2 regions of the Nonomuraea sp. C10 genome follow, and region 2 is predicted to be linked to the other one. Evidence: predicted binding sites of a transcription regulator. Region 2 holds the regulator's gene; the other holds the start of a gene.
The links. The regulator HspR, encoded in region 2, represses chaperone genes until heat shock. The targets are predictions, from matches to a motif close to ANTTGAGTCNNNNNGACTCAANT.

Region 1: lon (endopeptidase La) is a predicted target of HspR. The motif match lies at 4,035-4,057, and genes of this name have one in related genera.

The regions. Positions count from the first base shown of each region.
Region 1 covers NZ_VPFF01000001.1:4,518,554-4,524,780, reverse strand. The annotation lists gene FR742_RS20800 (alpha/beta hydrolase) at 1-389, opposite strand, end outside; gene FR742_RS20795 (phenylacetate--CoA ligase family protein) at 603-1,961, opposite strand; gene FR742_RS20790 (response regulator transcription factor) at 1,993-2,649, opposite strand; gene FR742_RS20785 (sensor histidine kinase) at 2,646-3,896, opposite strand; gene lon (endopeptidase La) at 4,071-6,227, shown strand, end outside.
Region 2 covers NZ_VPFF01000003.1:1,672,413-1,678,639, forward strand. The annotation lists gene FR742_RS39585 (tetratricopeptide repeat protein) at 1-491, shown strand, start outside; gene FR742_RS39590 (hypothetical protein) at 496-1,107, opposite strand; gene clpB (ATP-dependent chaperone ClpB) at 1,286-3,856, opposite strand; gene FR742_RS39600 (heat shock protein transcriptional repressor HspR) at 3,857-4,207, opposite strand; gene dnaJ (molecular chaperone DnaJ) at 4,212-5,393, opposite strand; gene grpE (nucleotide exchange factor GrpE) at 5,413-6,018, opposite strand; gene dnaK (molecular chaperone DnaK) at 6,015-6,227, opposite strand, start outside.

The DNA of each region.
Region 1 (6,227 bases), on a different contig from region 2:
AGGAGCGCGATCGGGGCCGCGGTCCGGCGGCGGAGGTCGGTGACCATGCCGCGGAGCGCCTGCGCGCCCTCACCGGCCGCGGAGTCGGTCATGACCTTCAGGCTCCAGGTCGGTGGGGAGTCGTATCCCAGCCAGGCGACGACCGCCAGGCGCGTGCCCGGTGACTGGTCGGCCGCCTCGGCCAGGAGGGCGCGGGCCGAGCCGCCCGGCCGGTGGCTGCCGGTGTCGAAGGTCTCCGCCGTGATGTCGGCGCCCGGTACGATGACCGCCACCCGGTCGGCCGTGGCCACATCGCCGTAGACCCGGACCAGCCGTCCGCTGGTCTGGGCGGGTGGGGCCAGCAGCGCGCCGAGCGCCAGCATGCCGAGGATCCCGTGCCTGAATCGCATGGCGTCGAAGGTACGGATCCGGACCCGGATTCCGCGTCACCGCACGGGCTGATCTTGCGGGTAGTACCGGAGTCGGATCACGACGCCGGAAGGATGACCGGCCGGCCCCCGCGTCAGGGGTGGGGCCCGCCACCTTCGGGACGCCAGCGGGTGTGGCGGTGCTTGGCCTCCGGGGGAGTCAGCGGGTGTGGCGGTGCTTGGCCTCCGTGGGAGTCAGCGGGTGTAGCGGTGCTTGGCCCCCGGGGGGAAGTAGTCAGGGTCGCCGGTCTGCCGCAGCCGGATCACCGGCGTCTGGCGCGCCTCCGGCACGTAGTGGGCGAACTCGCTGTTGAGCCGCCGCAACTGGGACAGGATCGACGCGCCCACGGCCTCGGCCGTGCCGTCTGACGGCTTCTCGCCGGGGGCCAGCTCCACCGTCACCGTCAGGTGCCGGTCGCGCCGCTCGTCCTCCGCCACCTCCATCACGAACTTGCCCGTCACCAGCCCGGCCACCTCCGGCTGCTCCAGCCCCACGGAGATGTTCTCGGGGTACACGTTCGCCCCGTAGTACGACACGGTGAAGCGGCTGCGCCCGAAGACGTACGCGAAGGGCCGTTCGGGGCCGGGCGCCGACGGCTCCAGTCCGTGGTCGCGGACGAATGCCAGCATCCGCTCGTACGGGATCAGGCCGCCGTCGTCGGCGATGTGGTAGCGGATCAGCGGGATGCCGTTGTCGCCGGAGAACAGCAGGGTCCCCTCGTGCTCCTCGAAGAAGCGCGCCCCCGGGTCGTACTGGACCAGCGTGGGCAGCCGCGACTCGCCGAACAGCTCACGCGCGACCGTCGGCCGCTCCGCCAGGAAGCGGCGGATCTCCACCGACAACGGGGTCTCGTTGCCGAGCACGCCCGCGTCGGCCGTCCCGTACAGGGAGGCGATCCCGCGCACCGGATCGGCGATGCCGGCGCGGGAGGCCACCAGCGTGCGCCACTCCTCGCTGAAGACCTCGCCGGCGGTGACCAGCTTGACCTGCCAGCGGGACCAGGGCAGCCCGGCGTCGATCACGTCCTTGAGGAAGGGCGGGTAGCCGAGCAGCACCACCTGGTCGAAGTGCGGCGCCAGCTCGGGCACCACCCGCAGGATCTCCCGCTTGTCGCCGCCCGGCGCCACCACCGTCACCGGGTAGCCGAGCTCGGCCAGCCGGCGGCAGCAGGCGAGCGTGAACAGCCCGCCCACCCAGGTGCCGAGCGCGAAGCAGACCACCGCCAGCGTGCGCCGCTCGTGGGCGGCGAAGGAGTCGCGGAACACCTCCTCGAAGCGGGCCGCGACGGCGTGCTCGTCGGCGGCGGTGCGCGGCCAGAACGCGGGCTCACCCGTCGATCCGGACGACACCGCGACGATGTCACCGATCACCCCATGACGGCACAGGTCAGGGAGCGGGTGGCGTCGCGTGTACGTGTCCTTGCTCGTCATCGGCAAGCCCACAAAATCCTGAAATGTCCGGATCTGGGCGGGGTCGATGTCGTGCTCCGCCAGGAACGCCCGGTACGCGGGCACCGTCTCCACCACGTCATGGAACAGCTTGACCAGGTCCATCAGCCGACTGTACGACCGGAACCCCGGCCCGTCACTCGCCCGGCCGCACGAGCCCGGTCTCGTAGGCGTACACGATCGCCTGAGCGCGGTCGCGCAGCCCCAGCTTCATCAGCACCCGCCCGACGTGCGTCTTGACCGTCTGCTCGGCCAGCACCAGCTTCCGCGCGATCTCCTGGTTGGACAGCGCCTGGGCGACCAGCGTGAGCACCTCGCTCTCGCGCTCGGTCAGCAGGCTCAGCCGGACGGCCGAAGGCGCGGGCCGCGGCCCCAGCCGGGCGAACTCGTGGATGAGCCGCCTGGTCACGCCCGGTGAGATGAGCGCGTCGCCGGCCGCCACCACCCGGACGGCCTCGGCGAGCTGGGCGGCCGAGGCGTCCTTCAGCAGGAACCCGCTGGCGCCGGCCCGCAGCGCCTCGTAGACGTAGTCGTCGAGGTCGAACGTGGTCAGGATGAGCACCTTGGACCGCGAGCCGGGCGAGCACAGCCGCCGGGTGGCCTCCAGCCCGTCCATCACCGGCATCCGCACGTCCATCAGCACCACGTCGGGCGCCAGCTCGGCGGCCCGCTCGATCGCCTCCCGCCCGTCGGCCGCCTCGCCCACGACCACGATGTCGGGCTGGGAGCTCAGGAACACGGTGAAGCCCGTGCGCACCATGCCCTGGTCGTCGGCGATCAGAACCCGTATCACCCTGAACCCCGTCCGGTCGGCAGCACCGCGGTCACCTGGAAGCCTCCCACCGGGACCGGCCCCGCCTCCAGTGTGCCGCCGAGCAGCGCCGCCCGCTCGCGCATGCCGACGAGCCCGTGACCGGCGCCCGGCGAGTGGGCGGGGGAGGAGCCGGGGCCGTTGGTGATGTGCAGGCGCACGCCGTGGTCGTCGCGGCCGATGTCGAGCACGACGGTCGCGCCGGGGGCGTGGCGCATCGCGTTGCTCAGCGACTCCTGCACTATCCGGTAGGCGGACATGCCCACCGCCTGGGGCACCCCCTCCAGCGACTCGGGCCGCCTGACCAGCACGGACAGCCCGGCCGCCCGCGCGTTGGCCACCAGGTCGTCCACCTGCTCCAGGCCGGGCTGCGGGGCGGTGTCGGTGCGGCCCTCCTCGTCGCGCAGCACGCCGAGCACCTGCCGGAGCTGGGCGATCGCCTCCAGCGACAGCGCGCGGATGCCGGCCAGCCCCGCCTCCAGCTGGGCCGGGTCGCCCGCCGCCTTGAGCGGCACCGCCTCGGCCTGGATCGCGATCACCGACATGTGGTGGGCCACCACGTCGTGCAGCTCGCGGGCGATGCGGGCGCGCTCCTCCAGCACGGCCTGCGCGCCCATGGCCTCCTGGCTGCGCCGCTCCTCCAGGGCGAGCCGCTCGGTGGCGCTGCGCCGCACCCGGACGTTGTAGCCGAGGAGCATGACGGCGCCCACGATGACCGACCCGAGCGGCATGCCGTTGGGGAAGGCGATCCACATCACCAGCACGCTGATCACCCAGGCGGCGCCGGTGATCCGCCGATCGCAGCGCACCGCCACCGAGTAGGCCACGAGCAGGTAGGAGAGCACCATCTCCGGGGTGTAGGGGTTGTCCTCGTAGTCGATGCCCAGCTCGAAGGAGACCCAGAGCCCGGCGGGCAGCAGGGCCAGCGAGGCGCGCCAGGCCGCCAGCGGCCTGCGGTCGCGCAGCACGAGCGGCACCGCGACCCCCAGCGCGGCCAGATAGGCGACGGCCAGGCGTCCGTCATGCTGGAGGACCCGGTCGTAGGTGGTCAGGAACAGGACGAGGGCCAGCAGCGCGTCGGCCGTCCGCACCAGGTCGAGCGTGCGGAACGGCAGCAGCCCGAGCCAACGCGGCACCGGCATGGCCAGCCGGCGGGACCGGGGCGTGGGCGGGTCGGCCTCGCCCTTGTAGAGCACGAGAGGGATGGGGCGCAGCACGGCCGAGAACACGGTTGAAGACTACGAGCCGGGTGCGCGCCGCGCGTCGCACCCAGGTCTGATCCGCTCTCACCCTTAGGTATCGCTTACATGATTACGCTCGCTCTGAGCGAACATCGGCAAGCAAGGGAACATTACGAGGCTCCGATGAATTGAGTCGATATAACTCAATCCTTTGGAGTTCGCATGAGTGAGAGCTTGATCCTGCCGGTTCTGCCGCTGGACGACGCCGTCGTGCTGCCGGGCATGGTGGTTCCCCTGGACCTGTCCGACTCCGAGGTGCGCGCCGCGATCGACGCGGCCCAGGCATCCGGTGGCAACAAGCCCCAGGTGCTCCTCGTTCCCCGCATCGACGGCCGCTACGGCGCCGTCGGCGTGCGCGCCGTCGTCGAGCAGGTCGGGCGGCTGCCCGGCGGCGAGCCCGCCGCCGTGGTCCGCGGCGTCGACCGGGTGCGCATGGGCGCCGGCACGACCGGCCCCGGCGCGGCGCTGTGGGTGGAGGCCGTGACCGTGGACGCGGTCCCCGCCGGTGAGCGCGCCACCGAGCTGGCCAAGGAGTACAAGGCCCTGGCCACCACCATCCTGCAGAAGCGCGGCGCCTGGCAGGTGGTCGACCAGGTCAACCAGATCGACGACCCCTCGGTGCTGGCCGACAGCTCCGGCTACACCCCGTGGCTGTCCACCGCCCAGAAGGTGGAGCTGCTGGAGGCCGGCGATCCCGCCGACCGGCTGGCCAAGCTGGTCGAATGGTCCCGCGAGCACCTGGCCGAGCTGGACGTGGCCGAGACGATCCGCAAGGACGTCCAGGAGGGCATGGAGAAGCAGCAGCGCGAGTTCCTGCTGCGCCAGCAGCTCGCCGCCATCCGCAAGGAGCTGAAGGAGCTCAACGGCGACTCGGCCGAGACCGAGGAGGAGGACTACCGCGCCCGCGTCGAGGCGGCCGACCTGCCCGGGAAGGTGCGCGAGGCCGCACTCAAGGAGGTCGACAAGCTGGAGCGGACCTCCGACCAGTCCCCGGAGACCGGCTGGATCCGCACCTGGCTCGACACGGTCCTCGACCTGCCGTGGAACGTGCGTACCGAGGACAACTACGACATCGTCGGCGCCCGCGAGGTGCTGGACGCCGACCACACGGGCCTGTCCGACGTGAAGGACCGCATCATCGAGCACCTGGCCGTCCGCAAGCGCCGCCAGGAGAAGGGGCTCGGCGTGGTGGGCGGCCGGCGCAGCGGCGCCGTGCTCGCCCTGGCCGGCCCTCCCGGCGTCGGCAAGACCTCGCTCGGCGAGTCGGTCGCCCGCGCCATGGGCCGCAAGTTCGTCCGCGTCGCGCTCGGCGGCGTCCGCGACGAGGCGGAGATCCGCGGCCACCGGCGCACCTACGTGGGCGCGCTGCCCGGCCGCATCGTCCGCGCCGTCCGCGAGGCCGGCTCGATGAACCCGGTCGTGCTGCTCGACGAGGTCGACAAGGTCGGCGCCGACTACCGCGGCGACCCGACGGCCGCGCTGCTGGAGGTGCTCGACCCGGCGCAGAACCACACGTTCCGCGACCACTACCTGGAGGTCGAGCTCGACCTGAGCGACGTGCTCTTCCTGGCCACGGCCAACGTCCTGGAGGCGATCCCCGGCCCGCTGCTCGACCGGATGGAGGTCGTCACGCTCGACGGCTACACCGAGGACGAGAAGGTCGCCATCGCCCGCGACCACCTGGTGCCCCGCCAGCTCGGGCTGGCCGGCCTGACGGCCGAGGAGGTCACCGTCGAGGACGAGGCGCTGCGCAGGCTGGCCACCGAGTACACCCGCGAGGCCGGCGTCCGCTCCCTGGAGCGGACGGTCGCCCGCATCCTGCGCAAGGTCGCGGCCGGCGACGAGCTCCCTGTCACGGTCGGCGCCGACGGCCTGACCGCCTATCTGGGCAGGCCCAGGTTCGTGCCGGAGTCGTCGCTGCCGGAGAACGCCCAGCGGACCTCGGTGCCGGGCGTGGCCACCGGCCTGGCGGTCACCGGCGCGGGCGGCGACGTGCTCTACGTGGAGGCGTCGCTGGCCGACCCGGAGACCGGCGAGACCGGCCTGACCCTGACCGGCCAGCTCGGCGACGTGATGAAGGAGTCGGCCAGGATCGCGATGTCCTACCTGCGCTCCCACGGCGCGGAGCTGGAGCTGCCCGTCACCGCGCTGAAGGACCGCTCGGTGCACGTCCACTTCCCGGCGGGCGCCGTGCCCAAGGACGGCCCGTCGGCGGGCGTGACGCTGACGACCGCGCTGGCCTCGCTGCTGTCGGGCCGGCAGGTCCGCGGGGACGTGGCGATGACCGGCGAGATCTCGCTCACCGGCCGGGTGCTGCCG
Region 2 (6,227 bases):
AGCAGGCGCTGCTGGCCGACGACCACGGCTCCCTGGCCAGCCGGCTGTACGACGTAGCGCTCGACTACTCCAGCGGCGACGTATCCAGGGCGTCCATCCTGGTCCAGGCGGCGGAGGAGTGGCGCGCGGCAGGCCAGCCCGCTCGCGCGCTGGAGTGTTTCCAGCGCGCGCTGGAAGACGGCGGCGAGACGGGCATCGACCCGCGCGCAGGCATCGCCGACACCCTCTTCGAGCTCGACCGGCACGACGAGGCGAGGGAGGTCATCGAGGCGATCCGCGCCGAGGGCGGTGTCTCGGCGGCGACCGCCCACAGCATCGTCGAGACGCTGGTCGCCTACGGTGACCTGGAGGCGGGCCACGAATGGGTCACCCAGGCCCTGCTGACCTGCGACTCCGACGATCCGGAGCGGGTGTCGATGCTGCGCACCCGCTACCGCATCCGACTCGACCTGGGCCTGCCCGAGGACGAGATCGACGCCCTCGTCTCCTGATCCCTCAGCGCAGGTCGAGGCTCCGCAGCAGGCCCGTCACGCCGTCGAGGGAGTCGGCCGGGAGCTTGGTCTCGTTCAGCGGCCCCGGCCCCTGAGGCAGCGTGCGGCGCACGAGCCGGTCCTTGGTCTTGCCGACCGGGCGCGTCAGGTCGAGCGGGACGCTCGACGACGAGCGCGGCGCCGTCTTCGAGGGATAGCGTCCGGTCCTGGTGTTCACCGGCAGCGCGGGCAGGGCGGGCAGCTTGGCCTGGCTCGTCACGCCCGCCACCGTCGGCGCGGCGGGCAGCGCCGACGGCATGGCCGAGGTGGCCATGACGCCGCCCAGGTCCGACAGCCCCATCGCCGAATGCGAGGTGGCCAGCCCGGTCAGGCCCAGGTGCTCGGCCAGCCTGACGGCGCCCAGGGCCAGGTGGGTGCTCTCCGACCCGAGCAGCGGGCCGGTGCTGTCGCTCAGCCGCACCTTGGTGAGCTCGTCGCAGAGCGCCGCGGCGGGCGAGCCCATGCTGGTCCGGGTTTCCCGGCAGTCGTCGGCGGCCGCGGAGCTCGCCCCCAGCCAGGTGACCCCCGCGGTCAGAGTGGCGATGGCAAGAATTCCCCGGATGCTTCGAGTCGGCACGTCCCGTCCCCCTGATCGTTCTCGGTGATCCGACGAACGCGAAGCTAGCCAGACGCGCGAGGGACTGGAGGCGGCTTGCCGGAAGGCTGGACCGAACCTTACGAACCGGGCGCGCGGATGACCCGGGCGGGAACGTCGAACGCCCGGAGGATGGCCTCCGGGCGTTCGCGCGGGTGTGTCAGGCCCGCTGGACGGACAGCTCGTCGTCGCCGAGGTCGACCAGGACCTTGTCGCCGTCGACGATCTCGCCGGACAGCACCGCCTTGGCCAGCTTGTCGCCGATCGCCGACTGGACCAGGCGGCGCAGCGGGCGCGCCCCGTACATCGGGTCGTAGCCCGTCAGGGCCAGCCACTCGCGGGCCGCCGGCGTGACCTCCAGGGTCAGCCTGCGGTCGGCCAGCCGCTGGGCCAGCCGGTCGACCTGCAGGTCGACGATCCGCGTCAGCTCCTCGGAGCCGAGCGCGTCGAACAGGATCACGTCGTCCAGCCGGTTGAGGAACTCCGGCTTGAACGCGCTGCGCACCGCGCCCATCACGGCCTCGCGCTTCGCGCCGTTCTCCATCGTCGGGTCGACGAGGAAGTGGGAGCCGAGGTTGGACGTCAGGATCAGGATCGTGTTGCGGAAGTCGACCGTGCGGCCCTGACCGTCGGTCAGCCGCCCGTCGTCGAGCACCTGGAGCAGGATGTCGAAGACCTCCGGATGGGCCTTCTCCACCTCGTCCAGCAGCACCACGGTGTACGGGCGGCGCCGGACGGCCTCTGTCAGCTGGCCGCCCTCCTCGTAGCCGACGTAGCCGGGAGGCGCGCCGACGAGCCGGGCGACGCTGTGCTTCTCGGAGTATTCGCTCATGTCGATGCGGGTCATCGCCCGCTCGTCGTCGAACAGGAACTCCGCCAGCGCCTTGGCCAGCTCGGTCTTGCCGACACCGGTCGGGCCGAGGAACAGGAACGAGCCCGTCGGCCTGTCGGGGTCGGCGATGCCGGCCCGGCTGCGCCGCACCGCGTCGGACGCCGCGCGCACGGCCTCGTGCTGGCCGATGAGCCGCTTGCCCAGCTCCTCCTCCATGCGCAGCAGCTTGGCCGTCTCGGCCTCCAGCAGGCGGCCCGCCGGGATGCCGGTCCAGGACGAGATCACCTCGGCGATGTCGTCGGGGCCGACCTCCTCCTTGACCATGGCGTTCTCGTCGGGGGCGGCCTCCGAGGCGGCCTTCAGCGCCTGCTCCAGGCGTGGCACGTCGGCGTACATGACCCGGGACGCGGTCTCGAAGTCGCCGTCGCGCTGCGCCCGCTCGGCGGTGCCGCGCGCCTCGTCGAGCTGCTTCTTCAGCTCGCCGACCTTGTTGAGGCCCGCCTTCTCGTGCTCCCACCGGCCGACCAGGGCGTTCAGCTCCTCCTGGCGGTCGGCCAGCTCCTGGTGGAGCCGCTCCAGGCGTTGTACGGACGCCTCGTCGGTCTCCTTGGAGAGCGCCAGCTCCTCCATCTTCATCCGGTCGACGGTCCGCTGGAGCTGGTCGATCTCCACCGGACGGGAGTCGATCTCCATGCGCAGCCGGGAGGCGGCCTCGTCGACCAGGTCGATGGCCTTGTCGGGCAGGAAGCGGCTGGTGATGTAGCGGTCGGAGAGCGCGGCGGCGGCGACGAGCGCGCTGTCGGCGATCTGCACCTGGTGATGGGCCTCGTAGCGGCCCTTCAGCCCGCGCAGGATCGCGATGGTGTCCTCGACCGTCGGCTCGCCCACGTACACCTGCTGGAAGCGGCGCTCCAGCGCCGGGTCCTTCTCGATGCGCTCGCGGTACTCGTCGAGCGTGGTCGCGCCGATCATCCGCAGCTCGCCGCGGGCCAGCATCGGCTTGAGCATGTTGCCCGCGTCCATCGCGCCCTCGGCGGCTCCCGCGCCGACGACGGTGTGGAGCTCGTCGATGAACGTGACGACCTGACCGTCGCTCTCCTTGATCTCGGCGAGCACGGCCTTGAGCCGCTCCTCGAACTCGCCGCGGTACTTCGCGCCCGCCACCATCGCGCCCAGGTCGAGCCCGATCAGCCGCTTGTTGCGCAGCGACTCCGGCACGTCGCCGGCCACGATCCGCTGGGCCAGGCCCTCGACCACGGCCGTCTTGCCGACGCCGGGCTCGCCGATCAGCACCGGGTTGTTCTTGGTGCGCCGGCTGAGCACCTGCACCACCCGGCGGATCTCCGAGTCGCGGCCGATGACCGGGTCGAGCTTGCCCGAGCGGGCCTGCCCGGTCAGGTCGATGCCGTACTTCTCGAGCGCCTGGTAGGTGTCCTCGGGTGTCTCACTGGTGACCCGGGCGTGGCCGCGTACCTTCTCGAACGCGTCGAGCAGCGCCTGCGGGGTGGCGCCCGCGGACTTGAGCAGGTCGGCGGCCTGGCCGCCGTCGGCGGCGAGGCCCACCAGCAGGTGCTCGGTCGACACGTACTGGTCTTCCAGCCGCTTGGCGTGCTGGGCGGCGGTGTTCATCACCGTGAGCAGGTGGCGGGAGCTCGTCGGCGCCCCCACGGTCGCGCCCTGAGCCTTGGGCAGCGCCGCGAGCTGCTCCTCGGCCTTGGCCCGCAGCGTCCGCCAGTCGGCGCTGACCGCCTCCAGCAGCGGGACGGCGGTGCCGCCCGTCTGCGAGAGCAGCGTGGTCATCAGGTGCAGCGGAGAGATCTCGGGGTTGCCCTCGGCGGCGGCCCGCCGCATGGCGCCCGAGATCGCCTCCTGACTCTTCTGAGTGAGCTTGTATTCCATCTACGCCCCCGGTGGCAGCTCGTAACGGATCAGCGCCTTGATCATCTGTAGCTCGGCGCGGAGGCGGTGAACCTCCTCACGCAGCCGCAACGACTCGTTCTCCAGCTCCAGGATCCGCTTGATGCCGGCGAGGTTGATGCCCTCCTCCTGGGAGAGGCGCTGGACCTCGCGCAGCTGGATGATGTCTCTTGTGGAGTAGAGGCGGCCGCGCCCCGCCGTACGGCCCGGACAGACTAGACCGAGCCGGTCGTACTGCCGAAGGGTCTGCGGATGCAGACCCGACAGCTGCGCGGCCACCGAGATCACGTAAACAGGAGTGTCGTCCGACAGGTCGAAGTAGTTGGCGTCCATGGGCTCACTCGCTTCTGGCTCTCAAGATGAGATCGGCCCGCGGGTCCTCGGCCGCTGTGGCGGTGTTGAACTCCGTGAGCAGCTCACGAGACTTGTCGTCGAGCGTCTTCGGCACCATGACCTCGACGCTGGCGAGCAGGTCGCCCTTGGTGCCGTCCTTGCGCGTGACACCCCGGCCGCGGATGCGGAACGTGCGCCCGTTCGGCGTGCCCGAGGGGATGCGCAGTGTCACCGGCAGTCCCTTGAGCGTCGGCACCTTGATCTCGGCGCCTAGCGCCGCCTCCGAGAACGTCACGGGGACCGTGACGGTCAGGTTGTCACCCGACCTGCCGAAGACGGTGTGCGGCTTGACGTGCGTCACGATGTAGAGATCGCCGGACGGGCCGCCGTTCTCGCCCGGTGCGCCCTTGGCCTTGAGCCTGACCCGCTGCCCGTCGGCCACCCCCGCGGGGATGCGCGCCTGGATCGTGCGGGTGCTCTTGGCCCGGCCGTTGCCCTCGCAGACGGGGCAGGGGTCGTCCACGAGCAGCCCGCGGCCCTTGCAGTCGCGGCACGGCTCGGAGAAGGCGAAGTTGCCCAGGTTGCGGCTGGCCGCGCCGGTGCCCTCGCAGGTCGGGCAGACCCGCGGGGTGGTGCCGGCCTTGGCGCCGGTCCCGCTGCACGCGGTGCAGGCCGCCGAGCTGGTCAGCCTGAGCGACACCGTGGTGCCCTCGGCGGCCTCCGTGAACGACAGCGTCACCTCCGACTCGATGTCCTGCCCGCGGCGCGGCCTGGTGGCGGTGCCGGGGCGGGTCGTGCCGCCCCGGTTGAACAGCCCGCCGAACAGGTCGCTGAAGCGGTCGCCCGCCCCCTGGCCGGAGGTCTGCTGACCGGTGCCGCCGAACAGGTCGCCGAAGTCGAACGGGAAACCGCCGCCGCCACCACCCGGACGCTGGCCGCCCACCCCGGAGCCGAACAGCGTGCGCGCCTCGTCGTACTCCTTGCGGCGCTTGCTGTCGGACAGGACGTCGTAGGCCTCGGAGACTTCCTTGAACTTCTTCTCCTTGGCCGTGTCGCCCTGGTTGGTGTCGGGGTGGTACTGCCTGGCCAGCTTCCGGTACGCCTTCTTGATCTCGTCGGCGGTGGCTGACTTGGGCACACCAAGGACGGCGTAGTAGTCCTTCTCCAGGTAGTCCTTGGTGCTCATCTACGGCCCTTCGTCCTCGTCAGTTGTCGTCGTCATCGGACGCGGGTGAGTCGCCCGGCTCGGCCACGGCCACGCGCGCCGGGCGCAGCACCCGGTCGCCCATCTGGTAGCCGAGCTGCAGCACCTCGACCGCGGTCGGCTCGGTCACCTCGGGCGAGTAGCTGTGCATCAGCGCCTCGTGGATCACCGGGTCGAACGGGTCGCCCTTCTGACCGAACGGGCTGAGCCCCAGCTTGGTGAGCACCGCCTCCAGCGACTCGGCCACCGCCGCGAAGCCGCCGGTGAGCTCACCGTGGTCGCGGGCCCTGCCGATGTCGTCGAGCACGGGCAGCAGCTCCGAGAGGACGTTGGCGGTGGCCTGCTCTCGCACGGCCACCCGGTCGCGCTCCACGCGACGGCGGTAGTTCTGGTACTCGGCCTGAACACGTTGCAGGTCGGCCGTCCGCTCGTCCAGCTGGGCCTGGAGCTCGGCGTCGGCCGGAGCGGACTCCGCCGGCGCCTGCTGCTGGTCCTGCTTGGCCGAATCGTTCTCGGCTCGCACCCTTACCTCCCCCGTCTCCGGGTCGATCTTGCGGTTGTCGCGGATCACCGGCTCTTCGTGCCCGTTCTCACGCAACGGCCTCACTTGTCCTTCTTCGGCTCGTCATCCACGATCTCGGCCTCGACGACGTCGTCGTCGGCCTTCTGCTCCTGGGTGGCGGACGCGTCCTGGGGAGCGCCCTCGGGGCCGCCCGCGGTCTGGCCCTGGCTCTGCGCGTAGATCGCCGAACCCATCTTCTGGCTGACCGTGGCGAGCTTCTCCGCCGAGTTGCGGATCGTGTCGGTGTCGGTGCC